DNA from 2 places in the Streptomyces sp. TLI_185 genome. Region 1 is predicted to be linked to the other one. Evidence: riboswitches for the same ligand, from Rfam matches in the RefSeq annotation. Region 1 holds a riboswitch; the other holds the start of a gene.
What was found. Region 1 has a riboswitch for S-adenosylmethionine ahead of EDD92_RS14035 (aminotransferase class V-fold PLP-dependent enzyme). Riboswitches for the same ligand answer to the same signal wherever they lie in the genome.
Positions count from the first base shown of each region.

Region 1 (14,853 bases):
GGCGGATGTTACTCCGTTCAACACCACGTCAACACCGGTATGGACGGGAGCAACACTCCGAACGGCACCCCCCGGAGTGAGGGCGGGATAAGCGACCGACATAATGTCGGTCGTGGCGACAGCAACGACAGTAGAAACCGGGCACGCGCACCCGTCGGTCAACCGGCCGAACCTCACCAGCGTCGGAACCATCATCTGGCTGAGTTCCGAGCTGATGTTCTTCGCGGCCCTCTTCGCGATGTACTTCACCCTGCGATCGGTGACCGGTCCGGATCACTGGAAGGAGATGGCGAGCCATCTCAACCTTCCGTTCTCCGCGACCAACACCACGATCCTGGTGCTCTCCTCCCTCACCTGCCAGCTCGGCGTGTTCGCCGCCGAGCGCGGGGACGTGAAGAAGCTCCGGGGCTGGTTCATCATCACGTTCGTGATGGGTGCGATCTTCATCGGCGGTCAGATCTTCGAGTACACGGAGCTGGTGAAGGAGGACGGGCTCTCCCTGTCCTCCGACCCGTACGGCTCGGTGTTCTACCTGACCACCGGGTTCCACGGCATGCACGTGACGGGCGGCCTCATCGCCTTCCTGTTCGTTCTCGGCCGCACCTACGCGGCCAAGAGGTTCACCCACGAGCAGGCGACCGCGGCCATCGTCGTGTCCTACTACTGGCACTTCGTCGATGTCGTGTGGATCGGCCTCTTCGCCACGATCTACCTGATCAAGTAGCCGGGCCCGTTCCCGCGTGCGCCCGTGAGGCGCACAACCCACAAGCATCGACGCAGAAGATCCTGACACCGGGGTAATCCGTGAAAAAGCTCTCCGCACGACGACGCCATCCCATGGCGGCTCTCGTCGTCCTACTCCTCGCGCTGGCATGCACCGGGGGGCTGTACGCCGCGTTCGCACCCGCGAGCAGGGCGCAGGCCGATGACACCGCCCAGTCTCTCGCCATCGACGAGGGCAAGAAGCTCTACTCCGTGGGCTGCGCCAGCTGCCACGGCACCGGCGGTCAGGGCACCACCGACGGTCCGAGCCTCGTCGGCGTGGGCGCCGCGGCCGTCGACTTCCAGGTCGGCACCGGCCGTATGCCGGCCCAGCAGCCGGGCGCTCAGGTCCCGAAGAAGAAGGTCATCTACACGCAGGCCGAGATCGACCAGCTCGCCGCGTACATCTCCTCCCTCGGCGCCGGCCCCTCCATCCCGACGAAGGCGCAGTACGGCCCGGACGGTGCCGACATCGCCAAGGGTGGCGAGCTGTTCCGCACCAACTGCGCGCAGTGCCACAACTTCACCGGCAAGGGCGGTGCGCTGACGCACGGCAAGTTCGCGCCCAGCCTCGAGGGCGTCGACCCGAAGCACATCTACGAGGCCATGCAGACCGGCCCCCAGAACATGCCGTCGTTCCCCGACACCACGATGTCGGAGCAGAACAAGAAGGACATCATCGCGTACCTGAACGCGGTCAACGGTGACGACACCGAGAGCCCCGGCGGCCTTGAGCTGGGCGGACTCGGCCCGGTCTCCGAGGGCCTGTTCGCCTGGATCTTCGGACTCGGCGCGCTGATCGCGGTCGCCGTCTGGGTCGCCGCTCGGACCGCAAAGGCCAAGAAGTCATGAGTAGCCAAGACATTCCAGAAGAGAACCTGCCTGCCGAGCACTCCGCAGGACACAACGAGCACGGCGAGCACGGTGCGGTGACCGTCGCGGACGAGAAGAACCCGTTCGCGGACCCCGGTCTGCCGCCCCACGAGCACCGGGTGCAGGACATCGACGAGCGGGCCGCCAAGCGGTCCGAGCGTGTGGTGGCCATGCTGTTCACGGTCTCGATGCTGGCCACGGTCGGGTTCATCGCCTCGTACGTGGCGATCCCGCACGACAAGTCGATCTTCGTGTTCCCGATCGGCCACATCAACGCGCTGAACTTCGCGCTCGGCCTGACCCTGGGCCTGGCGCTGTTCGCCATCGGCGCGGGCGCGGTCCACTGGGCCCGCACCCTGATGTCCGATGTGGAGATCGCCGATGAGCGGCACCCGATCGAGGCGTCCCCCGAGGTCAAGGCCAAGGTCATGGCCGACTTCAAGGAGGGCGCCAAGGAGTCCGCGCTCGGCCGCCGCAAGCTCATCCGCAACACGATGTTCGGTGCGCTGGCCCTGTTCCCGCTCTCCGGCGTCATGCTGCTGCGCGACCTCGGACCGCTGCCGGGGACCAAGCTCCGCCACACGCTGTGGTCCAAGGGCAAGCTGCTCGTCAACATGAACACCAACGAGCCGCTGCGTGCCTCCGACGTCGCGGTCGGCTCGCTCACCTTCGCCAAGCCCGAGGGCCTGGAGGAGCACGACGAGAACTTCCAGACCGAGATCGCCAAGGCGGCCCTGATGATCGTCCGGATCCAGCCGGACAACATCAAGGACAAGCGCGAGCTCGAGTGGTCGCACGAGGGCATCGTGGCGTACTCGAAGATCTGCACCCACGTCGGTTGCCCGATCTCCCTGTACGAGCAGCAGACGCACCACGTGCTGTGCCCCTGCCACCAGTCCACCTTCGACCTGTCCGACGGTGCCCGGGTGATCTTCGGCCCCGCCGGTCACGCCCTGCCGCAGCTGCGCATCGGCGTGAACGACCAGGGCTACCTCGAGGCGCTCGGCGACTTCGAAGAGCCCGTCGGTCCTGCATTCTGGGAGCGCGGATGAGCACCAACGAGAACACCGAGTCCCGGCGCGGCAAAGCGCCGGCCGGCGAGCGCGTCGCCGACTGGGCCGACGGCCGGCTGGGGATCTACTCCCTGGCCAAGACCAACATGCGCAAGATCTTCCCCGACCACTGGTCGTTCATGTTGGGCGAAGTGTGCATGTACAGCTTCATCATCCTCATCCTCACGGGTGTGTATCTGACGCTGTTCTTCCACCCGTCGATGAACGAGGTGGAGTACCACGGCAGCTACATCCCGCTGCAGGGCCAGATGATGTCCGAGGCGTTCAACTCGACCCTGCACATCTCCTTCGATGTGCGCGGTGGTCTGCTGATCCGGCAGATCCACCACTGGGCCGCGCTGATCTTCCTCGCGGGCATGTTCGTGCACATGATGCGCGTGTTCTTCACCGGCGCGTTCCGCAAGCCGCGTGAGGTCAACTGGCTGTTCGGCTTCCTGCTGCTCGTCCTGGGCATGTTCACCGGCTTCACCGGTTACTCGCTCCCGGACGACCTGCTCTCCGGCACCGGTGTCCGCTTCATGGAGGGCGCGATCCTGTCCGTGCCGGTCGTCGGCACGTACCTGTCGATGTTCCTCTTCGGCGGCGAGTTCCCCGGCGGCGACTTCGTGGCCCGGTTCTACTCGGTCCACATCCTGCTGCTGCCGGGCATCATGCTCGGCCTGATGGTGGGCCACCTGATCCTGGTCTTCTACCACAAGCACACGCAGTTCGCGGGCCCCGGAAAGACGAACAACAACGTCGTCGGCATGCCGCTGCTGCCGGTGTACATGGCGAAGGCCGGAGGCTTCTTCTTCCTGGTCTTCGGCGTCATCACGGCCATCGCGGCCATCGCCTCGATCAACCCGATCTGGGCCATGGGCCCCTACCGTCCGGACCAGGTGTCCACCGGCGCCCAGCCCGACTGGTACATGGGCTTCTCCGAGGGTCTGATCCGTACGATGCCGGGCTGGGAGATCAACCTCTGGGGCCACACGCTCGTCCTGGGCGTGTTCATCCCGCTGGTGATCTTCCCGCTGGTCCTGGTCGCGATCGCGGTCTACCCGTTCATCGAGTCCTGGGTCACCGGCGACAAGCGCGAGCACCACATCCTGGACCGTCCGCGCAACGCCCCGACGCGTACGGCGTTCGGTGCCGCGTGGATCTCCTGGTACTTCGTGCTGATGGTCGGTGGCGGCAACGACCTGTGGGCCACGCACTTCCACCTGTCGATCAACGCGATCACCTGGTTCGTGCGCGTCGGCTTCTTCGTCGTGCCGGTGCTCACGTTCGTCGCCACCAAGCGGATCTGCCTCGGCCTGCAGCGCCGGGACAAGGACAAGGTGCTGCACGGCCGCGAGTCGGGCATCATCAAGCGCCTGCCGCACGGTGAGTTCATCGAGGTGCACGAGCCCCTCAGCCAGGACGCCCTGCACACCCTCACGGCGCACGAGCAGTACAAGCCGGCCGAGATCGGCCCGACGGTCGACGAGAACGGCGTCGAGCGCAAGGTCAAGGGCTCCGAGCGGCTGCGCGCCAAGCTCAGCGAGGCGTACTACGGCGAGGAGTCCCAGATTCCGAAGCCGACCGTCGAGGAGTACAGGGAGATCACGAGCGGCCACGGCCACCACTGATCGCTGCGGCTCGCCACGCCACGGCAGAAGGGCCCCCGTCCGGTCTTCGGACGGGGGCCCTTTTCCATGCCGTGAGCTGGATAGGGTGGCCTCACACTCGTTTCTTCTTCTACGACGACCAGGAGCGGCCTTATGAGCGCTGTGACCCCCGCTGGAGGCGACACCGCGGCGGGCCGTTCCTGGCCCCTGTTGCTGAACGGCCTGCTGGGCGGCCAGGACCTCACGGCGGACGACACGGCCTGGGCGATGGACCTGATCATGCGCGGCGAGGCGACCGACGCGCAGATCGCCGGGTTCGCGGTGGCGCTGCGCGCCAAGGGCGAGACGGTCGAGGAGATCACCGGACTGGTCCGGACGATGTACGAGCACGCGAACGTGATCGAGGTGCCGGGCCGGACCGTCGACATCGTCGGCACGGGCGGTGACGGCGCGAAGACGGTGAACATCTCCACGATGTCGGCGATCGTCATCGCCGGCACGGGCGCCAAGGTCGTCAAGCACGGCAACCGGGCCGCCTCCTCCGCGTCCGGCGCCTCGGACGTCCTGGAGAAGCTGGGCGTCAATCTGGAACTGACGCCGAAGCGGGTTGCGGAGGTCGCCGAGGAAGCCGGCATCACGTTCTGCTTCGCCATCAAGTTCCACCCGGCACTGCGTCATGTGGCCGCCGCACGCGGCCAGTTGGGCATCCGTACGACCTTCAACGCCCTGGGTCCGCTGACCAACCCGGCGAAGGTGAAGGCTCAGGCGGTGGGCGTCGCCGACCCGCGCCTGGCGCCCCTCATCGCGGGCGTCCTGGCCGAGCGCGGCAACTCCTCCCTCGTCTTCCGCGGCGACGACGGCTTCGACGAACTGACCACGACAGCAACCTCGCGGGTCTGGATCGTCCGCGACGGCAAGGTCACCGAGGAGACCTTCGACCCGCGGGACGTCGGCATCGAGCTGGTCCCCGTGGAGGCCCTGCGGGGCGCCGACCCGTCGTACAACGCGGAGGTCGCCCGCAGGCTCCTCGACGGCGAGACGGGTCCCGTACGGGACGCCGTACTGCTGAACTCGGCGGCCGCGCTCGTGGCCCTCGACCCGGGCCCCGGGACCCTCGCCGAGCAGATCCGGGCCGGCATGGACAAGGCGGCGCAGTCGATCGACTCCGGCGCGGCCAAGCGGGTCCTGGAGCGCTGGGTGGCGGCCAGCAACGCATAGCAGGGGAGTGCGGTCCCGTAATTCGGACACGAGTTGCGGGACCGCGATCACTTCACGTACGTTCCTGTTCAGGTCATGAGTGACAGTCATGAGGCCCCGGCCGACTGTCCGGCAACCCTCCGTCCGTGGCGGGGTGCCCCGGGTGAAGACCAGGCCGTAGGCAGCGAGGTCTACGGCAAGCGCGGGCCCCTCTCGACACCAGGGGTCCTGGTCGTTCGAGGGAGTCTTCTGTGAGCAAGCGAATGCGATAGGGCGTAGAGCCCCGCCTCCGCATACCCCTTTCACCTTCTCCCGTGCCGTCGACGCAATCGTCCGGTACGGCGATTCCGCTCACCCCTCACAGGAGTTCGCCATGTCTGTCTCCACCGCTGCCACCGCCCAGACCGTTTGTGCGCCCCTGCCCGTTCTCGGCCGGGATGTCACCGTCCCGCTCGTCACGGGCGGCGAAGTCACCTACGCCGCGCTCGACTACGCGGCCAGCGCCCCCGCCCTCCAGCGCGTCTGGGACGACGTGGCCGCCTACGCGCCCTACTACGGCAGCGTCCACCGCGGCGCCGGCTACCTCTCCCAGCTGTCGACCGACCTCTTCGAGAACGCCCGCCGGACCGTTGCCGAGTTCCTGGACTGCCGGGCCGACGACCAGCTGATCTTCACCCGCTCCACGACGGACTCCCTCAACCTGCTGGCGCAGGCGCTCCCGGCCGACAGCCAGGTCTTCGTCTTCGAGACCGAGCACCACGCCAGCCTGCTGCCCTGGAGGGATGCCCGGGTCACCTGCCTCGACGCCCCGCGCACCCCGCAGCAGGCCGTCGAGACCCTGGAGCGCGCCCTCGCCGACCGCGACCCATACGGCCCGGCCCTGGTCTGCGTCACCGGCGCCTCGAACGTCACCGGCGAGCTGTGGCCGGTGCGCGAGCTCGCCGCTGCCGCCCATGCGCACGGCGCCCGTATCGTCCTGGACGCCGCCCAGCTCGCCCCGCACCACCCGGTCTCCGTGCAGGACCTCGACGTCGACTGGGTCGCCTTCTCCGGCCACAAGCTGTACGCGCCCTTCGGCTCCGGCGTGCTGGCCGGCCGCGCCGACTGGCTGCAGGCCGCCGACCCCTATCTCGCGGGCGGCGGCGCCAGCCGCAAGGTCACCCGGCGCGAGGACGGCGGTGTGGACGTGGAGTGGCACGACAGCGCCGCCCGCCACGAGGCCGGCTCCCCGAACGTGATCGGCGCCTACTCCATCGCCTCCGCCTGCAAGGCGCTCACCGAGGCCGGCTTCGACACGCTGGTCGCCCGCGAGCAGCACCTGATCGACACCGTCAGGGCGGGCCTCGCCGAGGTGCCCGACGTGCGGATCCTCTCCCTCTTCGGCGACGACGCCCCCCGCGTGGGCGTGATCTCCTTCGTCGTCGAGGGCTGGAACAGCTCGCACTTCGCCGCCGCGCTCTCCGCCGAGTACGGCATCGGCGTCCGCGACGGCCTCTTCTGCGCCCACCCGCTGGTCCGCACTCTCCTGGGCAGCGACCCGCAGACCCAGGGCGAGTGCGGCGCTCCCGAGGCCGCCCCCGGCGAAAGGTCCCTCAACGCCATCCGCGTCAGCTTCGGCGCCGGCACCCCCGACGAACACGTCGAGCGCTTCGTCACCGCCGTGAAGGAACTGGTGGCGGACGGTGCGAAGTGGCAGTACCGCACGGAGGACGGCCGCTGCGTCCCTGCCGTGTGAGCAGCGGCTTTGGTCTTTAGGGGCGCGGGGCTGTATCAATTTGCGGCTCCGCCGCGTGGGCGCGACCAGCCACGACGGACCGGCACTCGCAAACGCTCCGCGCCCCGCAGGCGCCTAGGCGAAGATCACGAATCCAGCCCGATGGCAAATGCGGCCTCAAGGTCGTGCTGCGAGTACGTCCGGAAAGCAACATGTGTATCCGTCGCCTCGACACCGGGAATCTTGCTGATACTGCCCGGGATCACGTCAGCAAGATCCTCATGCTGACTCACCCGCACCATCGCGATCAGGTCGTACGTCCCGGTCACGGAAAAGACTTCACTCACGCTCTCCAGCGAAGCGATCCGTTCCGCGATCTCGGGGATCCGGTCCACGCTGGTCTTGATGAGGACGATCGCGGTGATCACGGCTGGTTCTCTCCCTCGGGGGCCGGAGCTGGGGCGGACCTCACTCTAGCTGTACGGCCGAATCGCACCCAGGCGTAGACGAAGCCCAGGCCGAAGCCCACCAGGTGGGCCAGATAGGCCACCCCCGGCCCCGTCGCCGCATGCCCGGCCGCCAGCCACTGCAGGGCCACCCAGAAGGGCAGCACGATCCAGGCGGGGAAGCGCAGGGGGAGGAAGAAGAGAAACGGCAGAAGACTGGTCACCCGGGCGCCGGGGAAGAGGTAGAGGAAAGCGCCCAGGACCGCGGAGATCGCCCCGGACGCGCCGACCAGGGACTGCTGTGACGTGGAATTGGCCGCCGCGTACCCCAGCAGGGCGAGGTAGCCGCAGCCGACGTAGAAGAGCGTGAACTGGACGCGGCCCATCCGTTCCTCGGTCATCGCCCCGAAGACGTAGAGGAAGAGCATGTTGCCGAGCAGGTGCACCCAGCTGCCGTGGACGAACAGGGCCGTGGCGGGGGTCAGGGCGGCCCTGGGGGAGCCCTGGAACAGCTCGGCCGGGACCACGCCCCAGCGGTGGAAATAGGCGCGCTGGGCGGCGAGCAGCGCGTCGCCGGAGCCGTGGACCGGATTGAGGCCCGCTGCCGGGCCGGTCACGAAGAGCAGACAGCACAGAGTGATCAGCGTGTACGTCATGGGCGCCGAGGGGCGCCGGATCGCTCTGCCGACGGTCGCGCTCCACTTGCCGATCATGAACACAGAGCATGACGTAACGGGACGCAGTCGCACAGACCGCCTCGCCGCCGTGGACGGGCGGGCGGCGAGTCCGCGCCAGGCCGTAGGGTTACGAGCCACACGCCCAGGGAAGCTGGGGCGTCACTGACAATAGAAGGCCTAGAAGGAAAGAGCACAGGCACGATGACGGTTCCCCTCCCGACCGCCACGACGCGGTGGCGCTGCACCCTCTGCGGCAACCTCACGCGTTTCGACGTGACCCGCTCGTCGAAGGTCGTCGAGTACGTCCACCTCGATCTGGCCGGTGAGCCCAAGGTCGAGGAGCGCGAGGTGGTCAGTGAGACCATCGAGTCGGTGCGCTGTCGCTGGTGCAACGCGGTGGATCAGGTGGAACTCGTGGACAGGCCGGGCGCCGACTCCTGAGGGAGCGGCCCCACAGGTAATGGGGTGTGACGGATGGTGGAGACCACAGGCGGGGGGCCGGGCGACGGCACCGCCGAGGTGCTTGACCGTCCGCTGCCCGACGGAGTGCGCCGCAAGGTCGTCCAGATCGTCTCGGACGGCTTCGGCGGGCTGACCGTCGGCGAACTGCCCGCACAGCTCAGGCAGTACGCCCGGTTCGCGCCGAACCGGCGGGCCAAGTTCGCCGGCAACGCGATGGCGGCCGCGCTGGAGACCGATCCGCTGTTCCGGCAGCGCATCGGGGAGAAGCTCAGAGAGGCCCAGCCGGAACTCACCGGCGCTCTCGACTCCGGCTCGCCGCCCCCGGCCGCGGATCCGCTCGACGTGGCGGCCGCGGCCTATGTCTTGCGGCCCACCGGCTGGGTGAAGCTCGTGACCGCGGCCGGCGAGGAGGCTCAGCGGGCCGACGCCGAGCGCGCCGACGAGGAGAGCCGCGCCGAGCTGGAGCGGCTGCGCGCGGAGCTCGACCGGGCTCGGGAGCAGACCCGGGTCGACACCGAGCGGCTCCGTGCCGAGCTGGACGCCGCCAAGAAGGAGGCCGACTCGCTGCACCGCAAGCTGCGAGCGGCCCTCAGTGACGTCAAGCGGGGCGAGGCCGCCCTGCGCAAGATCCAGGGCGAGATCGAGGCCGTACGCGCCGAGGGCCAGGCGCAGGTGTCCGCGGCCGAGAGCGAGTCCCGGCGGCTGAAGTCGCGGCTCGGGGAGGCGGAGGCCGCCCTGGAGGCCACGCGCAAAGCAGCGCGCGAGGGGCGCAGTGTCGAGGACATGCGCGTGCGCCTGCTTCTGGACACCGTTCTGGACGCGGCGCAAGGGCTGCGCCGGGAGCTGGCGTTGCCGCCCGTGTCCGTACGGCCGGCGGAGACCGTCGATGCGGTCGAACCGGGGCGAATGACCCCGAAAGACATTGCTGCGCGCGCTTTGTCTGAAAATGACCCCGCGATCCTGGACCAGCTGCTCGCGCTGCCGCAGGCGCACCTGGTCGTCGACGGTTACAACGTCACCAAAACGGGTTATCCCCAAATGCCTCTGGAGAAGCAGCGGTTGAGGCTCCTCGGCCAGCTTTCGCAACTCGCTGCACAGACCGGCGCCGAGGTCACCTGCGTCTTCGACGGGGCCGAGCTGGCCGCTCCGGTGCTGCTCGCGCCGCCGCGCGGAGTGCGGGTGCTGTTCTCCAAAGCGGGCGTCACCGCGGACGAGTTGATCCGCCAGCTGGTGCGCGCGGAGCCGCCCGGCAGGCCTGTCATCGTTGCCTCCACCGACCGCGAGGTGGCCGACGGAGTGGCGCGCGCGGGCGCGCGCCCGGTCGCCTCGGCGATGCTCCTGAAGCGGCTGTCCTGAGTCGTTCCTGAGTCGTTTCCCGGGCCGCTGTCCCGAAGGTCGAACTTCTAGGTTTAATGCCCGAATTGGCGCCAATCGTCACGCAACGTAGCGTCAACCTCGCGTCACTGCACGTGGGTTATGTGCAAAGAATGCATTGCGTCACTAAGATTTTTCACGCGAGGATTTGAAGTGATCACAGGAAGGTCACTAAGGTCTGGCCTCGAACCTCCGAGCGGGTGATCACTCACAAGAAGGAGCCCTCTTCCGTGGCGTCCCATCGTCGACCGAAGCAGCCGAGCCGGGCTCGTGTGACTGTGCTCACCACCGCAGCTGCTGCCGCTGTTGCTATCAGCGCCCAGGCCGCGAACGCCGCGCCGAGCGAGAAGCCCTCCAAGGACGAGGTCAAGGCCAAGGTCGACAAGCTGTACGAGGAGGCCGAGCAGGCCACCGAGAAGTTCAACGGCGCCAAGGAGAAGCAGGAGAAGCTCCAGAAGGAGATCTCCACCATCCAGGACAACGTCGCCCGGGGCCAGGAGGAGCTCAACGAGCTGCGTGACTCCATCGGCCTGGCGGCTGCCGCGCAGTACCGCACCGGCAGCATCGACTCCTCGCTCCAGCTCTTCCTGTCGTCGAACCCGAACGACTACCTGGACAAGGCGTCCACCGCCGACCAGCTCAGCGCCCAGCAGGTCGAGGCGCTGAAGAAGATCCAGGAGAAGCAGCGCGAACTCGCCCAGGAGCGGGCCGAGGCCTCCGACAAGCTCAAGGACCTCGCCTCCACCCGCACCGAACTGGGCAAGAAGAAGAAGGACGTCCAGGGCAAGCTCGCCGAGGCGCAGAAGCTGCTCAACTCGCTGACGGCCGCGGAGCGGGCGGCGCTCGCCGCCGCCGACGCCCGCGCCAGCCGCTCGGCCAGCGAGCGGGTGGACCTCGGCAATGCGACCGCCGCCTCTGGCCGCGCGCAGGCGGCCTTCAACGCCGCCCAGACCCAGCTCGGCAAGCCGTACGTGTACGGCGCCACCGGCACCGCGTCCTACGACTGCTCGGGCCTGACCTCCTGGGCCTACGCCCAGGCCGGCGTCTCGATACCGCGCACCTCGCAGGCCCAGGCCAACGCCGGCACGCGAATCTACTCCCAGAGCCAGCTCCAGGTCGGCGACCTCGTGCTCTTCTACGGCGACCTGCACCACGTCGCCCTCTACGCGGGCAACGGCCAGGTGATCCACGCCCCGCGCACCGGTACCACCGTGCGCTACGAGTCGATCAACAACATGCCGTTCCAGTTCGGCGTCCGGATCTGACACGCGCCCCTGAGGATCCGTTGCAAGATCAGGACACCGGTCCGCCCGAACGGGCGAATTACATGAACCCGCACTGACCCCACGCCCCGCCCATGACCTGCGTCAGAGGCGGGGCGTCACGTTGTGTTGCCACGGAGGTCTTTGGCCGCTGCCCCACCGCGGGGCTACTGTCTGCCGCGTTTCCCTGCTGCGGCGGGGAGGCAGTCCTTGTCGCCAGCGGAAGGAGCGCGGCTTCCCGTGGGGTCTCATCGTCGCCTTGCACCGACGTCCGGGTTCAACCGGGGCGCCGGCACCGCCTTGTGTGTGCTGTCCGCCGCGGCCTCCGCCCTCGGCGCCGTCCCGGCCGACGCCGCTCCGTACGACCACACCCGGGCCGAGGTGGACCGTCTCTACGCGGAGGCCGAGAAGGCGACCGAGGCCTACAACAAGGCCGACGAGCACGCCGACACACTGCGCAGACAGGTGAGCGACGCACAGGACCTGATCGCCCGGCAGCAGGACCGCATCAACACCATGCGGGAGTCGCTCGGTTCGCTGGCCGGCGCCCAGTACCGCTCCGGCGGCCTCGATCCGACCCTCGCCCTGCTCTTCTCCGACAACCCGGCCGACTACCTCGACAAGGCCTCCGTGCTCGACCGGATCACCGCCGAGCAGACCGGCGAACTCAGGGACCTGCAGTCCGCGATGCGTAACGTCGCCCAGGAGCGCGCCGAGGCGGTCGGCAAGCTCGCCGAGCTGGACAGGAGCCGCAAGGCCGTCGCCACCCACAAGAAGATCGTCGAGCGGAAACTCGCCGAGGCCCGCCGGCTGCTCAACTCCCTGCCGTACGGGGAGCGTGCCGCCTACGGCCGCGCCTCCCGGGACGGCCGCGGCGAGCTCTTCCCCGACTTCGGCAGCGCTCTCCCGGCCTCGGCCCGTGCGGCCGCGGCGATGGCCGCCGCCCGCTCAGCGCTCGGCATGCCGTATGTCTGGGGCGCCACCGGCCCCTACGGCTTCGACTGTTCGGGGCTGATGCAGTGGTCGTACGCGCAGGCCGGGGTCCAGCTGCCGCGCACCTCGCAGGAGCAGGCGTACGCGGGCCGGCAGATCCCGCTCTCCGAGGCGCGCCCCGGCGACCTGGTCGTCTACCGGTCCGACGCCAGCCATGTCGGGATGTACATGGGCAACGGCCAGGTGATCCACGCGCCCTACCCGGGCGCGCCCGTGCGCTACGACCCGGTGGACATGCTGCCGGTGTCCTCGGTCACGAGGGTCTGACCAACCGCCCCTGTCGGCCTTACGATCGGAAAGTGGCTGGTCGTGGGCGGGCGTCGAGGTTCTCAGTGGTGGCGCTCGTGCTGCTGCTCGTCTCACTGGTGGCATGCGGCGGGCGGGCCGCCGGCGGCAGCGCCGAGGCGGATCTGCAGCGGGTCCTCGACCGGCGGTCCACCGCCGTCCTCGACCGCGACCGGGCGGCCTTCCTGAAGACGGGCGCACCGAGCTGGTTCGAGAACCTGCGCGGGGTGCCGCTGGCGGCCTGGTCGTACCGTGTGACCGCCCTGCACCGCACCGGCGACGAGGCCACCGCCGACGCCGAACTGCGCTACCGCATCGAGGGATACGACCATGCACCCGTCACCGTCGGCCGCACCCTGACCCTTTCCCGGGAGGCCGGCGGGCGGTGGTACGTGGACGCGGACAGGCCCGCCAGGAAGTCCGCCCAGCAGCTGTGGGACCAGGGCGCGGTGACCGTCGTACGCGGCAGCCACAGCATGGTTCTCGGCACCGGGCAGTCCAGCGAGGCGCTGCACTCGTACGCGGACCTCGCGGACCGTGCGGTGCCTGCCGTGTCCGGGGCCTGGGGCAGCGACTGGGCGGGGCATGTGGTGGTGCTCGTGCCGGGGTCGGTGGAGGGCATGGCGGGGCTGCTCGGCTCGCCCGCCTCCCAGTACCGCGGGATCGCGGCGGTCACCACGGGCGAGGTGGGCGGCCCGCCGACCGCGCCCGCGGACCGCATCATCGTCAACCCGGACGCGTACGCCCTCCTCGGCCCGCTGGGCAAGCAGGTCGTGCTCACCCACGAGACCACCCATGTCGCGACCCGTGCCCACACCAACGCGGCCACCCCGCTGTGGCTGTCCGAGGGGTATGCGGACTGGATCGGCTACCTCGGCACCGGCCGCACAGCGGCCGAGGCCGCGCCCGAACTGTCGCGCGCGGTGAGCGAAGGCAGGGTGCCGGAAAACCTGCCCACCGACAAGGACTTCGGCTTCAGCGGCGACGCGACGAAGCTGGCGCAGGCCTACGAGGGCGGCTGGATGGCCTGCCGGCTGATCGCCCAGCAGTGGGGTCTGGAGCGGCTCGGGCAGTTCTACCGCGCAGTCGGCGACCACCGGCAGCGGGCGGGCTCGGTGGAGGGTGCGATGAGGACGGTGCTGGGGACGACGCCGGAGAAGTTCACCGGGCAGTGGCGGGACTACCTCCGGGCTCAACTCGGCTGATCCGGCCGGGCGATGGCCTCCTCGTTCTGCGGTTCTGCGGTTCTGCGGTTGTCGGGTGCGGGTCGGTGGGGACCGGCCGAGCATCCTCGAAGGCGCCGCCGACGGGGCTCGGCCTGCCCGGTGTGTGCCTGGCGCCGGCGCTCGCGATGAGGGTGCCGTGCGCTGGGCGTCAGGAGGAGGTCGAGGTCTCCCTGGTGCGGGTGGCCTGCGTGGGCAGGGGCGGTACGGGCTCGCGGGAGACCGTCGACTGCCACAGTTCCACGGCCCCGAGCACGGCGGCGACGACCAGCAGGCCGTTGCGGGCGACGAGGAGGGTGACGCCGAGGGTGTCGCTCGCGACGACGTGCTGGAACCAGAGGGGGAACTCCAGCACCGTCATGAAGGCGGCCGCGAGGACCAGCGCCACGGGCACCCTCATCCGGCTGCTCCGGAAACACAGGCAGACGGCCGCCAGACCGACCAGCCACACCATGTACTGCGGGCTGATCACCCGGCTGGTGACCGTGAACATCAGCACCCCCACGAAGGCCGCATCCGCGAGCGTGTTCGGCAGGAACCGTGTGGCCATCAGCCGCCACAGCAGCAGCCAGCCGAAGACGACGCCGGTCAGGAACAGGGCGGCCGAGCTGACCAGACCGACATACGGGCCGAGGAATTCGATCGAGCCGTAGTTCAGCAGCACCTGACCGTTCCAGCCGAACTGCCGGGCGATGTGGAAGACGAGGGAGCCCAGAGACTCCACCTCGGTGCCACGGTTGCGCTGGAAGGTCAGAAAGGCGAACGCGCCGGGCATGGTCACCGCGAACAGTGCCGCCAGCGCGGCCACGGTCCCCACTGCCCAGGCCCAGGTGCCACGCTTGCGGACGCCGACCAGCAGCAGCGCCGGCCACACCTTCAGCATCGCCCCGAAGCCCACGAGGACGCCCATCACGCGTGGATGC
Region 1 is NZ_RKRB01000001.1:3,080,369-3,095,221, reverse strand. It holds gene EDD92_RS14060 (heme-copper oxidase subunit III) at 104-724, shown strand; gene EDD92_RS14055 (c-type cytochrome) at 805-1,614, shown strand; gene EDD92_RS14050 (ubiquinol-cytochrome c reductase iron-sulfur subunit) at 1,611-2,687, shown strand; gene EDD92_RS14045 (cytochrome bc complex cytochrome b subunit) at 2,684-4,318, shown strand; gene trpD (anthranilate phosphoribosyltransferase) at 4,451-5,515, shown strand; SAM riboswitch class IV at 5,587-5,703, shown strand; gene EDD92_RS14035 (aminotransferase class V-fold PLP-dependent enzyme) at 5,868-7,229, shown strand; gene EDD92_RS14030 (Lrp/AsnC family transcriptional regulator) at 7,355-7,636, opposite strand; gene EDD92_RS14025 (rhomboid family intramembrane serine protease) at 7,633-8,367, opposite strand; gene EDD92_RS14020 (hypothetical protein) at 8,533-8,772, shown strand; gene EDD92_RS14015 (NYN domain-containing protein) at 8,806-10,149, shown strand; gene EDD92_RS14010 (C40 family peptidase) at 10,398-11,432, shown strand; gene EDD92_RS14005 (NlpC/P60 family protein) at 11,670-12,689, shown strand; gene EDD92_RS14000 (hypothetical protein) at 12,722-13,912, shown strand; gene EDD92_RS13995 (glycosyltransferase family 87 protein) at 14,082-14,853, opposite strand, start outside.

Region 2 (14,853 bases), 1.7 Mb from region 1:
GCCGGCGATGTCGCCCTGCTCGGCGAGCTCGCTCAGCAGGCCCGCTCGTTGGGCGAGGGAGTCCATGTCGTTGGTGACCGTCGATGCGACGAGGGTGGTCGTGCCGTGCAGGCGGTGGGTGTGGATGCCCTTGAGGACGTCCTCGACCGTGCCCGAGGTGAAGGAGGCTCCGCCGCCGCCGTGGTTGTGGATGTCTACGAAACCTGGCACCAGCCAGTGCCCGCTGACATCGACGGACTCGGCGTTCTCCGGAGCCGCGCCGGCGATGCGGGTGCCGTCGACGATGACGCGGCCGTCGTTGACCGTTCCGGTGGGGAGAACCACGTTTGCGCCGGACAGGATGAGGGGCGCTTTGCGGGCTGCGGGCTGCGGGCTGAGTGTGGCTGGTCGCGCAGTTCCCCGCGCCCCTGGGTCGACTGCCATCAGGCCGTTACCTCCGTGCCGTCAGTTGTAGTGAGGAGATCCCAGGCCATGAGCCCGGCACCGAGGCATCCGGCGCTGTCGCCCAGCGCCGCGGGGACGATGGTCGGCAGTTTCTGGAAGGTGACCCGCCCGCGGACCGCCTCCCTCAGCGGTGTGAACAAGGTTTCCCCCGCTTCCGCCAGCCCACCGCCGATGATCAGCGTGCGGGGGTCCAGCAGGGTGAGGGCCGTGACCAGGCCGTCGGCCAGGGCGTTCACCGCGTCTTGCCAGACCCGGACGGCGTTCGGGTCGCCGGACGCGACGGCCTTCGCGCAGTCCGCCGCGTCCGCGTCGGGGTCCCCGCAGGCCGCCGCCCAGGCCTCGCTGACCGCCGCCGCGGAGGCGTAGCGCTCCAGGCAGCCGACCTGACCGCACGGACAGGGGGCGCCCCCCGGCCGTACGACGATGTGGCCGATCTCGCCCGCGAAGCCGTGTGCGCCCGCCTCCACCCGGCCCGCGATGCCGATCGCGCCCGCGATACCGGTGCCGAGGGGCACGAAGAGGAAGCGGTCGGTGCCCTGTCCGGCACCGATGCGGCCCTCCGCCAGCCCGCCGGTGCGTACGTCGTGGCCGAGGGCGACCGGGATGCCCAGCCGCGTTGCGAGCAGATCGCGCAGGGGGACGTCGCGCCAGCCGAGGTTGGCCGCGTAGGTGGCGATGCCCCGGTCGGCGTCGACGATGCCGGGGACGGCGACGCCGGCGGCGGACGCGGGCACCCCGAAGTGTTCGGCGCCGTGCGCACTGAGCTCGGCGGCGAAGTCGAGGATGCTCTCGACGACCGCCTCCGGCCCGCGTTCGCGCCCGGTTGCCCGGCGGGCCTGATGCAGGAGCTCGCCGTCGGACGCGACGAGCGCGGCCTTCATCCCGGTGCCGCCCACATCCAGGGCGATGACATGTCTCACGAGGGACAGTGTGGCCCGAGGACCCGCAAGAGGTCTAGTCCACTTACGTGGTGTAGACCTATCTTGTCCACATGTTGAACAGCGAGACAGTAGGGTTGGGGTCAAAAGCAGTGCAGCGGCGGGGTAGGACAGGAACGATCGCGGCGGTGTCCGCACTGGGCATGACGGCGGTCCTCGGCGGCTGCGGCCTGACCGGCGGCGGCTCGGGGGAGGTCACCCTGAAGCTGATCGCCGCGGACTACGGCGACTCCGCCGACAACAGCTCCCAGAAGTACTGGGACCAGCTGGTCGAGGAGTACGAGAGCAAGCACTCCGGCGTGAAGGTCGACGTCACCGTCTACTCCTGGAACGACGTGGACCGCAAGGTCAAGGAGCTGGTCGACGCGGGCAAGGCGCCCGACATGGCGCAGATAGGCGCGTACGCCGACTACGCGGACAAGGGCCTGCTCTACTCGGCCGACGACATGCTCTCCATCAGCACCCAGGCCGACTTCGCCTCCCAGCTGGCCACCGCCGGGCAGGTGAAGGGCGTGCAGTACGGACTTCCGTTCGCCGCCTCCACGCGGCTGCTCTTCTACAACAAGACCCTCTTCAAGAACGCCGGCCTCACCCCGCCGAAGACCTGGAACGAGCTCGCCGCCGACGCCAAGGCGCTCAAGGCGCGCGGCGTGAAGTATCCGTACGCGCTGCCGCTCGGCCCGGAGGAGGCCCAGGCCGAGACGATGCAGTGGCTGCTGAGCGGCGGCGGCGGTTACACCGACACCGTCGGCACCTACGGCATCGACTCCGCGCAGAACGTCGACACCTTCACCTGGCTCAAGGACGACCTGGTCGACAAGGGCCTCACCGGTCCCGTCGCACCCGGCAGCCTCAACCGCGCCACCGCCTTCGCCGCCTTCGCCAAGGGCGACGTCGGCATGCTCAACGGGCACCCCTCGCTGATGAAGATCGCCGCGAAGAAGGGCGTGAAGTACGGCATGGTGCCGATGCCCGGCAAGGACGGCGAGAGCAAGAACGCCATGGGAGTCGCCGACTGGATGATGGCCTTCAAGAAGAACGGCCACGCCGAGCAGGTCGGCAAGTTCCTCGACTTCGTCTACGACGAGAAGAACGTGCTCGCCTTCTCCCGTGAGTACGACCTGCTGCCGGTCACCACCTCGGCCTCCGACGTCATGAGCACGGACAAGCAGGACACCGCCCTGCAGCCGTTCCTCAAGCAGCTGCCGCTGTCCGAGCTCTACCCCGTCGACAAGACCTCCTGGGCCTCGGTCGCAGTGGCCGTCAAGAAGCGCATAGGCAACGCGGTGACCCCCCGAGGCAACCCCGCCGCCACCCTCGCGCAGCTGGAGTCGACGGCGTCCATGGCGGAGAACGCGCAGTAGTCGCGGGGCGCTGTCAGTGGCGGGGGTTACGGTGCAGGACATGGACCAGGAGCAGGTGGGCGACCGCGAGCCGCTGGGCGACCGCGAGCAGGCCGTCCTCGCCCTCGAACGCCGGGGCTTTCCGGGCCCCGGCGCCAAGGAGCGCGCCATACGCGAGGAGCTGGGCCTGGCCCCCGTCCGCTACTACCAGCTGCTCAACGCCCTGCTGGACGACGAGCGGGCCCTCGCCCACGACCCGGTGACGGTGAACAGGTTGCGCAGGGTGCGGGAGACACGGCGAGCGGAACGCTGACGGCCGGCGCTCCCCTGAGCCATGGGTGCGCCCTGCCCTCCGCGGTTATGGTCACCGTATGGGCACCCATACGGACACGGACTCGACGCACTCCATGGACCCCCTGCCGACGCCCGCCACGCAGGCAGGCCGGGACGGACTCGCCGCGATCCTCGCGAACCCCGGGAAATCGGTGGTCGGCCTCGACTTCGACGGCACCCTCGCCCCGATCGTGCCGGACCCCGAGCAGGCCCGCGCCCACCCGGAGGCGGTGCCCGCGCTCGCCGCCCTCGCCCCGAGGATCGCCTCCGTCGCGGTGGTCACCGGCCGCCCGGCCGGCGTCGCCGTGCGGCACGGCGGCTTCGCCGGGGTCCCCGGCCTGGAGCACCTGGTCGTCCTCGGCCACTACGGCGCCGAACGCTGGGACGCGGTCAGCGGCAACGTCAGCGCGCCCGCGCCCCACCCCGGCGTCGCCGCGGTCCGCGCCGAACTCCCCGGCTTCCTCGACCGCATCGGCGCCTGGCAGGGCACCTGGATCGAGGAGAAGGGCCGCGCCGTCGCGGTCCACACCCGCCGCGCCTCCGACCCCCAGGCCGCCTTCGAGGCCCTGCGCGCCCCCCTCACCGACCTGGCCACCCGCCACGGCCTGATCGTCGAACCCGGCCGCCTGGTCCTCGAACTGCGCCCCCCGGGCACGGACAAGGGAGTGGCCCTCCTGGAGTACGTCCGCGAGATCGACGCGTCGGCGGTCCTTTACGCCGGCGACGACCTCGGCGACCTCCCCGCCTTCGCCGCCGTGGACAAACTCCGCTCCGACGGCGTCCCCGGCCTCCTGGTCTGCAGCGGCAGCGACGAGGTCACGGAACTGCGGGAGCGGGCGGACCTGGTGGTGGACGGCCCGGAGGGGGTCGTGCGGCTGCTGCGAGGCCTGGCGGAACAGCTCGGCTTTTCCAGCCTGTCCGGCGTTTGAGGACGAGGCCCCTTAAGGGCCGAAGCGGGGGTCTGGGGGCGGCAGCCCCCGGGCTCAGGCCTGCAACGCCTCCAGCTGCTCAAGAAACCACTGCGCCGGCGGCAACGCCGTAGCCGCAGCAGCAAGCCGCTTGCTGCGCTCGGCCCGCTCAGCCGCCGGCAGGCACAACGCCTCGTGCAGTGCCCGCGACGTCTCCATCACGTCGTACGGGTTCACGGTGATCGCGTCCTCGCCCAGCTCCGCATGGGCACCCGCCTCCCGCGAGAGCACCAGCGCGCACCCCGCTTCGGAGATCACCGGCACCTCCTTCGCGACGAGGTTCATACCGTCCCGGATGGGGTTCACCAGGGCCACGTCGCCCAGTCGATACGCGGCCAGCGAGCGGGCGAAGTCGTCCTTCAGGTGGAGCACGACCGGGGTCCAATCCGGCGTTCCGTACCGGGAGTTGATGTCCTCCGCGACTCTCTGCACCTCGGCCATGTAGTCCCGGTACACGGCCAGGTCCTGCCGCGACGGATAGGCGAAGGCGACGTGCACGACCCGCTCCCGCCACTCGGGGCGGTCGTCGAGCAGCTGCTTGTACGCCAGCAGCCCGCGCACGATGTTCTTGGACAGCTCGGTGCGGTCGACGCGCACGATCGTCTTCCGGCCCTCGCCGATCTGCGCCCGCAGGGCAGCCATCCGTTCGTCGACGTCCGCCTCCTGCGACCGCTTCCGCAGGAAGTCCGCGTCCGCGCCGAGGCCGTGCACGCCGATCTCCGTGCCCCCGAGGCCGCCCACCACCGCCGTACAGCACGCCGTGAAAGCGTCCGCCCAGCGCCGGGTCAGGAAGCCCAGCCGGTCGGCGCCCAGCATGCCGTGCAGGAGCTGCTCGGCGATGTCGTCCGGCAGCATCCGGAAGTAGTCCACCGGCGCCCACGGGGTGTGCGAGAAGTGCCCGATGCGCAGGTCGGGACGGAGCTCGCGGAGCATGCCCGGCACCAGACACAGGTGGTAGTCCTGCACCAGCACCGCCGCGCCCTCGGCCGCCTCCTGGGCCAGCGCCTCGGCGAAGGCCCGGTTGTAGGTCTCGTACGAGGCCCACTGCCGCCGGAACTCCGCGTCGAAGACCGGCTCCAGCGGCGTCTGGTACAGCATGTGGTGGACGAACCACAGCACCGAGTTCGCGATGCCGTTGTACGCGTCGGCGTGCACGTCGGCCGGGATGTCCAGCATCCGCACACCGTCCTCGCCGGCCCCGCGCCGTACCGCCTCGCGGTCGCCGTCGGACAACGCCGAGCACACCCACAGGGCGTCCGCGTCGGGCCCGATCGCGGACAGGCCGGAGACCAGCCCGCCGCCACCGCGCCTGGCGGCCAGCGAGCCGTCCTCCTGCACCTCGTACGAGACCGGGCCGCGGTTGGACGCGACCAGCACCTGATGACCAACGCCGTGCCTGGAAGCCATACGCCTCAACCTAGCCCGGCCCGGAAACGCTCAAACGTACGCCTGCGCTCTGCGGGTGGACCGTATACACCGCGTACACCGCGTAACGCGCCGCCTCAGGCGACCTTGCGGGACGCGTACTCGGCGATCTCCACCATCGGCGGCCGCTCCTCCGTGTCCACGGAGTAGGTGCGCGGCTCGAAGCCGTCCTCGCCCCGTTCGAACTGGGTGAGGGAGGGACGGATGAGGTGGCCCCGGGCCAGCCGAAGCTGCGCCGTGCGGTAGATCGCGGCGGACATCCGGCCCAGCGCCTGCCCGTCCTGGTGCCGGTGCTTGCGCACCCCGACGTCCACCTGGGCGAGCGCGTCGAGGCCCACCAGGTGCAGGGCGTCGACCAGCATGCCCAGCTCGACGCCGTACCCGACGGGGAACGGCAGCTGTTCCAGCAGGGTGCGCCGGGCCGCGTACTCGCCGCCGAGCGGCTGCACGAAGCCCGCCAGCTGCGGCCAGTGCATGTTGAGCAACGGGCGCGCCATCAGCTCGGTGACCCGGCCGCCCTGTCCCTGGGCTCCGCCCAGCGGACGGTCGTACATGCCCTTGACGAGGTCGATCCCCGGGTCGGTGAGCAGCGGTCCGACGATCCCGGAGACGAAGTCGGAGGAGAACTCCTTCAGGTCGGCGTCGATGAAGCAGACGATGTCCCCGCCGGTGACGAGGAGCGAGCGCCACAGCACCTCGCCCTTGCCGGGGACGGTCGGGATGCGCGGCAGGATGTCGTCACGGTGGACGACCCTGGCCCCGGCCGCCGCGGCGACCTCGGACGTGCGGTCGGTGGACCCGGAGTCGACGACGACGATCTCGTCGACGAGCGGGACCTGCTGCATGAGGTCGTGACGGATGATCGCGACGATGTCGCCGACCGTCTCCTCCTCGTTGAGGGCGGGCAGCACGACGCTGACCGACTGGCCCGTGCGCTGCTTTGCGGCCAGGATCTTGTGCAGCGGGCGATCGGTCAGCGACCAGGAGCGGGTGCTCAGCCAGCGCTCGACTTCTTCCAGCACGTAGGCGGCTCCTCTGCGTTCTCTCGGCGATACCGGATCATCATGTGATCCATCTCGCGGTTCGGACGGCTATCTCAACTGTCCTGGCCTTCGGTTACAGTCTTGAACAACGCTGGTGACCATCGCATGTCGGGGGTCGTCCCGCGTTGAACGAGCTAAACAACCGAATACCGCTCATCCAGAGGGGCAGAGGGATACGGCCCGATGAAGCCCCGGCAACCCTCCAGCCGGTCTCGTAGATCAATGTTGATCATTACGCGAGGCTCCCGGCTAGGGAAGGTGCCAAATCCGTCTCACGGCGAGATGCGTCGTGAGGAAGATGAGGAGAAAGGGCCTCGCCTCACATGGCTGCGCAGACTGTTGCAAGCACCACCGACTCCACGACCGTCGACCTCGGTCCCGCGGCGGCGTTGAGCTGCCGCGAGTGCGGTCATCGGGTACCCCTCGGTCCGGTCTTCGCCTGCGAGGAGTGTTTCGGCCCGCTCGAGATCGCGTACGACTTCTCGGCCTACGACACCGAGGAGCTCCGCAAGCAGATCGAGGCGGGTCCCGCGAACATCTGGCGCTACGCGCCCCTGCTGCCCGTCCCGGCGGACGTGGCGGACAAGCCGAACATCAACCCCGGCTGGACCAAGCTCGTCAAGGCCGACAACCTCGCCCGCGAGCTGGGCGTGACCGGCGGTCTGTACGTCAAGGACGACTCCGGCAACCCGACGCACTCCTTCAAGGACCGGGTCGTCGCCCAGGCCATCGAGGCCGCCCGCGCCTTCAACTTCACCACCCTGTCCTGCTCGTCCACCGGCAACCTGGCCGGTGCGGTGGGTGCCGCGGCCGCCCGCGCCGGCTTCCGTTCCTGCGTGTTCATCCCGCACGACCTGGAGCAGGGCAAGGTCGTCATGGCCGCGGTCTACGGCGGCGAGCTCGTCGGCATCGACGGCAACTACGACGACGTGAACCGCTTCTGCTCCGAGCTGATCGGCGACCCGGCCGGCGAGGGCTGGGGCTTCGTCAACGTCAACCTGCGGCCGTACTACGCGGAGGGCTCCAAGACCCTGGCGTACGAGATCTGCGAGCAGCTCGGCTGGCAGCTGCCGGACCAGCTGGTCGTGCCGATCGCCTCCGGCTCGCAGCTCACGAAGATCGACAAGGGTCTGCAGGAGCTGATCAAGCTCGGCCTCGTCGAGGACAAGCCGTACAAGATCTTCGGGGCGCAGGCGGAGGGGTGTTCGCCGGTGTCGGTGGCCTACAAGGCCGGGCACGACGTGGTGCGGCCGCAGAAGCCGAACACGATCGCCAAGTCGCTGGCGATCGGGAACCCGGCGGATGGGCCCTATGTCCTCGACATTGCTCGCCGTACCGGCGGGGCGGTGGAGGATGTCAACGACGAGCAGATCGTCGATGCGATTCGGCTGCTCGCGCGCACTGAGGGGATCTTTGCGGAGACCGCCGGTGGGGTGACCGTTGGTGTGACGCGCAAGCTGATCGAGAACGGTGTCCTCAATCCGGCCCTGACTACGGTCGTACTCAACACCGGTGACGGTCTCAAGACCCTCGACGCGGTCGCCGGCACCGGGCTCACGGCGACGATTCGCCCCAGCCTTGAGTCGTTCCGTGAGGCTGGGCTCGCCTAAGAGGTAGTTGTCTGTCTGCGGGACTGTGGGGGCCGGTCGCGCTCACGCGGCGGTAGCCGCAAATCCAACACAGCCCCGCGCCCCTATCGGGGCGCTGTACCTGACCGGAGGTCTAAAGCATGAGCGTCAACGTCCGCATCCCCACCATTCTCCGCACCTACACCGGCGGGCAGGCCGAGGTCACCGCCGAAGGTGGGACCCTCGGCGAGGTCATTGCCGATCTGGAGAAGAACCACACCGGTATCGCCGCCCGTGTTCTGGACGACCAGGGCAAGCTGCGGCGGTTCGTCAACGTGTACGTGAACGACGACGACGTGCGGTTCGAGCAGGGGCTGGAGACGGCGACTCCGGACGGGGCGGGCGTCTCGATCATCCCGGCCGTCGCCGGAGGCTGACCGAAACAGGTCGGACGACCGATTATTACCGTCGGTAACGTCGGTTACCAAGAGTTCATCGAATTGCCCCCTCCGTGAGAGAAGCGGAGGGGGCAATTCTGCATGGTTGAGCACGGTACAGTTGGGGAACCTGCTCGACTCCGCTTGCCGGATGCATATGAGTTCTCGCTTCTCGGGCAGCGAGAAGTAGCCAAAGTGTGCAGGTTTTTTGCGTCTTATGCTCCATTTATGGGGCCCGACTTGCCCTGAATTCAGGCGAATTCTCCGTAAAGTCCCGACCGGTCGTGCCCGGAATTCTCGTCCGATTGACCTGTTGCAGACGGCAGTTGGACAGATACATTCAGCCGCGGTCGACGCGTTCCGGCGCACGCCCCCAACCGTGGGGGGTGAGGTCTGACCCGGATCCGCGAAGTGTGGATCTGTGCAAGGGCCAGTAATAGGGGAGTTAGGCATGGCTCAGGGCACCGTCAAGTGGTTCAACGCGGAGAAGGGGTACGGCTTCATCGCGGTCGACGGTGGTGCGGATGTTTTCGTCCACTACAGTGCGATTCAGATGGACGGCTACCGCACCCTGGAAGAGGGTCAGCGGGTCGATTTCGAGATCTCGCAGGGCCAGAAGGGGCCGCAGGCGGACATGGTCCGACTGGCGGCCGGCTGAAGCACGCGCCGGGTTAACTGCAGCGACGTTCTTCTGTTCTTGATCGAAGGGTCCGCACCTGAGGGGGCGGGCCCTTCGGCATGCCCGGAGGACCCGGGGCGTACCCCGGAGGCGCCTGGCCAGTCCCCGAGAGCCGCTTGCACTCGCATGGGTCGAGTGCTAATCATTGGCGTTAGCACTCTGAAGGTGAGAGTGACAAAGATGGACCGGGTCGGTGAGGCCCGCAGGCCAGGTGGGGCAAGGAACCACGAGGTGTGCGAGCCGTCCGTCGCGGGCGCGGGCGCGGTCCGAAGGAATCACCCCCAGTCCTGGAGGGACCACTTCACATGGCCAAGATCATCGCGTTCGACGAGGAGGCGCGGCGCGGCCTCGAGCGCGGCATGAACCAGCTCGCGGACGCCGTGAAGGTGACGCTCGGCCCCAAGGGCCGCAACGTCGTCCTCGAGAAGAAGTGGGGCGCCCCCACGATCACCAACGATGGTGTCTCCATCGCCAAGGAGATCGAGCTCGAGGACCCGTACGAGAAGATCGGCGCCGAGCTGGTCAAGGAAGTCGCCAAGAAGACGGACGACGTCGCCGGTGACGGTACGACCACCGCGACCGTTCTCGCCCAGGCCCTCGTCAAGGAAGGCCTGCGTAACGTAGCCGCCGGCGCCAACCCGATGGCCCTCAAGCGCGGTATCGAGAAGGCCGTCGAGGCCGTCTCCGGTGCCCTGCTCGAGCAGGCCAAGGATGTCGAGACCAAGGAGCAGATCGCTTCCACGGCCTCCATCTCCGCCGCCGACACCCAGATCGGCGAGCTCATCGCCGAGGCCATGGACAAGGTCGGCAAGGAAGGCGTCATCACCGTCGAGGAGTCCCAGACCTTCGGTCTGGAGCTGGAGCTCACCGAGGGTATGCGCTTCGACAAGGGCTACATCTCGGCGTACTTCGCCACCGACATGGAGCGGATGGAGGCGTCGCTCGACGACCCGTACATCCTGATCGCCAACTCCAAGATCGGTTCCGTCAAGGACCTGCTCCCGCTCCTGGAGAAGGTCATGCAGTCGGGCAAGCCGCTGCTGATCATCGCCGAGGACGTCGAGGGCGAGGCCCTTTCGACCCTGGTCGTCAACAAGATCCGCGGCACCTTCAAGTCCGTCGCGGTCAAGGCCCCGGGCTTCGGTGACCGCCGCAAGGCGATGCTGAACGACATCGCCATCCTCACCGGTGGCGAGGTCATCTCCGAGGAGGTCGGTCTCAAGCTCGAGAACACCTCCCTGGACCTCCTGGGCAAGGCCCGCAAGGTCGTCATCACCAAGGACGAGACCACCATCGTCGACGGTGCCGGCTCCTCGGAGCAGGTGCAGGGCCGCGTCAACCAGATCCGCGCCGAGATCGAGAACAGCGACTCGGACTACGACCGCGAGAAGCTGCAGGAGCGCCTGGCGAAGCTCGCCGGTGGCGTCGCCGTCATCAAGGCCGGTGCCGCGACCGAGGTGGAGCTCAAGGAGCGCAAGCACCGCATCGAGGACGCCGTCCGCAACGCGAAGGCCGCCGTCGAGGAGGGCATCGTCGCCGGTGGTGGCGTCGCGCTCATCCAGGCGTCCTCCGTCTTCGAGAAGCTGGACCTCGAGGGTGACGAGGCGACCGGCGCCAACGCCGTGCGCATCGCGCTCGAGGCCCCGCTGAAGCAGATCGCCGTGAACGCCGGCCTCGAGGGTGGCGTCGTGGTGGAGAAGGTCCGCAACCTCACCCCGGGTCACGGCCTCAACGCCGCGACCGGCGAGTACGTCGACCTGGTCAAGGAAGGCATCATCGACCCGGCGAAGGTCACGCGCTCTGCCCTGCAGAACGCCGCCTCCATCGCCGCGCTCTTCCTCACCACCGAGGCCGTCATCGCCGACAAGCCGGAGAAGGCCGCCGCGCCCGCCGGTGGCGGTATGCCGGGCGGTGACATGGACTTCTGATCGGCCACTGGCTGATCCGGGTTCCACCGAGGGCGGCACTCCCTGGAAACAGGGGGTGCCGCCCTCGGGCGTGTTCGAGGTCATAGCAGAGTTGCTTAAGTGGGCGCAATAATGCGTGTGCACATACCAATCGGTTAACGCAGCCCCCGCCCGAGGAGCCCACCCACGTGACCACCGCCCCCTCCCGCGCAGCCGAGATACTTTCCCGGCCCACCGCGATCAACGGCCTGACCGTCCCCAACCGCATCGTGATGGCGCCCATGACGCGCATGTTCTCCCCGGGCGGCGTGCCCGGCGAGGACGTGGTGTCGTACTACGCCCGCCGGGCCGCCGCCGGCGTCGGGCTGATCGTCACCGAGGGCACCTACGTCGGCCACGAGTCGGCCGGCCAGAGCGACCGTGTCCCGCGGTTCCACGGCGAGGACCAGCTCGCCGGCTGGCAGAAGGTCGCCGAGGCGGTGCATACGGCGGGCGGCACGATCGTTCCGCAGCTGTGGCACATCGGCACGGTCCGCAACCAGGGCGAGGCCCCCTACCCGGACGCCCCCTCGCACGGCCCCTCCGGTCTGCGCGTCACGGGCGTCGAGGACGCGACCCCGATGACCCAGGCCGACATCGACGCCGTCATCGGCGCGTTCGTCGAGTCCGCGGTCGCCGCCGAGCGCATCGGCTTCGACGGCATCGAGCTGCACGGCGCGCACGGCTACCTCCTCGACCAGTTCCTGTGGGCCGGCACCAACCGTCGTACGGACGCGTACGGCGGCGACCCCGTGGCCCGTACGAAGTTCGCGGCGGAGATCGTGGCGGCCGTGCGGGAGGCCGTCTCGCCGGAGTTCCCGGTGCTGTTCCGGTACTCGCAGTGGAAGCAGGAGGCGTACGACGCGCGTCTCGCCGAGACGCCGGAGGAGCTGGAGGCCATCCTCGCGCCGCTGGCCGCGGCCGGTGTCGATGCGTTCCATGCCTCTACGCGGCGGTACTGGCTGCCGGAGTTCGAGGGCTCCGACCTCAACCTCGCCGGGTGGACGAAGAAGCTGACGGGCAAGCCGACCATCACCGTCGGGTCGGTCGGGCTCGACGGGGACTTCATCCGGGGGTTTGCCGGTGAGGGGTCGCCGATCCGGGGGATCGATGATCTTCTGGACCGGCTGGAGCGTGAGGAGTACGACTTCGTCGCTGTCGGGCGGGCGTTGCTGCAGGATCCTGAGTGGGCGGCGAAGGTGCTGGCCGGGCGGAGTGATGAGCTGAAGCCGTATGAGGCGAGTGCGCTGCGTTCGCTGAGCTGAGCTGAGGTTCGGTGCGGGGTGGTGGGGGTGCGGCCCTGGGGGCTGCGCCCCCAGACCCCCCATCGGCCTTCGGCCTCGTCCTCAAACGCCGGACGGGCTGAAATGGCGGCCTGACACTCTGGTTGCCGTGGTCAACTACGGCTAGCGTTCTGGGGCGGCTGGTTGTCACAACGGTCCCGCAGCACCCCCCGATCAGGAGTTGATGATGACGACCTCAGTCGTGCGCACCGTCGCCGGAGCCGTGCGTGGGCGCCGCGAGGACGGGCTGACGGTGTTCCGCGGCATTCCGTTCGCCGAACCGCCCGTCGGGAACGACCGGTTCGGGGCGCCGCGTCCGGTGCGGGCGTGGGAGGGGACCCGGGAGGCGTACGCATTCGGGCCGCCGCCCCCGCAGGAGTCCGGCATCCAGGGGCGCAGGGGTGTGGTCAGTGCTGCTGAGGGGGATGAGTGGCTGACCGTCAATGTCTGGACGCCCGAGGCGGATTCGGCGGCTCGACGGCCTGTGATGGTGTGGATCTACGGCGGGGCCTACAAGCTCGGTCACTCCGGGAGTCCCGGTTACGACGCCCAGCGCATCGCGCGTGACGGTGACTTGGTCGTCGTGACGCTCAACTACCGGGTGGGGATCGAGGGGTTCGCGCTCATTGAAGGGGCGCCGGCCAACCGGGGGCTGCTCGATCAGGTGGCTGCCCTGGAGTGGGTGCGGGACAACATCGCGGAGTTCGGCGGCGATCCCGGGCAGGTCACCGTCTTCGGGGAGTCGGCGGGCGCCGGGTCGGTGGCCTCGCTGCTGGCCATGCCGAGCGCGCGGGGGCTGTTCCGGCGGGCGATCGCGCAGAGCGTTCCGGGGACCTACTTCTCCGGCGAGCTGGCCCGTGACATCGCGTCCGCCATCGCCGAGGAGGCGGGGCTGCGGCCGACGACGGCCGATCTCGCGACCGTCGATCCCCGTCAACTGACCTCGGTGGGCGAGGCGTTGAGCGCGAGGATGATGTCGTACGCGGACCGGTGGGGCCAGGTGGCTCCTACGGCCACGCCCTTCTCCCCGGTGGTCGACGGCGAGGTGCTGCCGTGCACTCCCTGGCAGGCGCTGAAGGCGGGCGCGGGGAGGGATGTCGACCTTCTCGTCGGGCACAACCGGGACGAGTTCCGGCTGTTCCTGGTGCTCGGCGGAATGCTGGGCAAGATCGGGGAGGAGCAGGCGGGCTGGGCGCTGCGGACGTTCGGGCCGGGGCCGGACGGAGAGCGGGCGTATCGCGCGGCCTTCCCGGAGGCGACCCCGGGTGAGCTGTTCGAACGCGTTCAGACGGACTGGCTGTTCAACATGCCGTCACTGCACCTGGCCGAGGCGCAGATCCAAGGCGGCGGCCGCGCCCACGTCTACGAGCTGACCTGGCCGGCCCCCGGAGGCGGAGGCGGCCTCGGCGCGTGCCACGGCCTGGACATCCCGCTGCTGTTCGGCACGTTCCAGGCCGACCTGGGGCAGCTGCTGTTCGCGGGTACGGGGGCCACCGCGGAAGGAGAGGCGCTGTCGTCCCGTTTCCGGGCGTCCTGGACGGCGTTCGCGCGGACCGGGGATCCGGGCTGGCCGGCGTTCGAGGCGGAGGAGCGCCTGGCCCAGGTGCTGGATGTGGAGCCGAAGGCGCAGGTCGGGCCGTATCCGGAGGAGGCTTCGCGGCGGCTGTGGGAGGGCTACGAGTTCGCGCCGCTCCCGCTGCTCAAGTAGGACGCTCGTCAAGCAGGACGCGGGCTACAGGTTCCCCAACGGCTCGATGTCGACCTTCACCGGCGTGCCCCAGACGCGCAGCACCTCGTAGTCGGTGAACTCGTGCACCAGGCGGTACGCCATGGCGGGGCGGGGCCCGCGGCGCTGAGCGGCCAGATACAGCTCGGCCTCGCGCCGGTCCCGCCTCGGCGTCCCGCACAGCTGCCACGCCTGTCCGTTCCACGCCTCCGGCAGCCAGCGCTGCTGGGGCTGCGGGCGGTCGGCGCTGACGCCGTAGCGGGAGGGGGCGGTCTCGGTGGCGTGCGGGGGCACGGGGCCGCTGTTGAACTCGGCGCGGCGGGCCGCCCGGCGCCGGGTCTCGCAGAGCAGGCAGAGGTCGTGGGCGTTCTCGTCGACCGGGCCGTTCGGGTGCTCGGGGCAGCGGGTGGCGGGCGCGGCGCCGGTGACGCTCTCGTCGAGCAGGTCCAAGGCGCGGCGGAGGTCGGCCTTGACCTCGTGGAGCTTGGCGCCGGGGGTTTCGGCGGTGAGGGCTTCGCCGTGTTCGCCGAGGAGGCGGAGGGCGCGGCCCAGGGCGGTCAGTTGGGCGTGGTTCATGGGTATCAGTCTGCGTAGTCCTTGAGTTTCTCGGTATCCAGGGTGATGTTCACGGGGGAGGGGATCTCGACTGCGGCTCCGTACGGATACGAGGGACTCTGCCGGTACGTTCCGTTCTTCGGCGTGCTGTACACGATGAGAGTG
Region 2 is NZ_RKRB01000001.1:4,791,508-4,806,360, reverse strand. It holds gene nagA (N-acetylglucosamine-6-phosphate deacetylase) at 1-423, opposite strand, end outside; gene EDD92_RS21995 (ROK family protein) at 423-1,364, opposite strand; gene EDD92_RS21990 (ABC transporter substrate-binding protein) at 1,526-2,746, shown strand; gene EDD92_RS21985 (DUF3263 domain-containing protein) at 2,787-3,038, shown strand; gene otsB (trehalose-phosphatase) at 3,097-3,987, shown strand; gene EDD92_RS21975 (trehalose-6-phosphate synthase) at 4,042-5,433, opposite strand; gene EDD92_RS21970 (glucosyl-3-phosphoglycerate synthase) at 5,529-6,473, opposite strand; SAM riboswitch class I at 6,645-6,799, shown strand; gene thrC (threonine synthase) at 6,818-8,104, shown strand; gene EDD92_RS21960 (MoaD/ThiS family protein) at 8,224-8,499, shown strand; gene EDD92_RS21955 (cold-shock protein) at 8,951-9,157, shown strand; gene groL (chaperonin GroEL) at 9,484-11,106, shown strand; gene EDD92_RS21945 (NADH:flavin oxidoreductase) at 11,274-12,389, shown strand; gene EDD92_RS21940 (carboxylesterase/lipase family protein) at 12,595-14,115, shown strand; gene EDD92_RS21935 (hypothetical protein) at 14,140-14,709, opposite strand; gene EDD92_RS51225 (hypothetical protein) at 14,715-14,843, opposite strand.
Region 2: linked by a shared signal. The riboswitch ahead of thrC (threonine synthase) and the one ahead of EDD92_RS14035 (aminotransferase class V-fold PLP-dependent enzyme) in region 1 are both predicted to bind S-adenosylmethionine.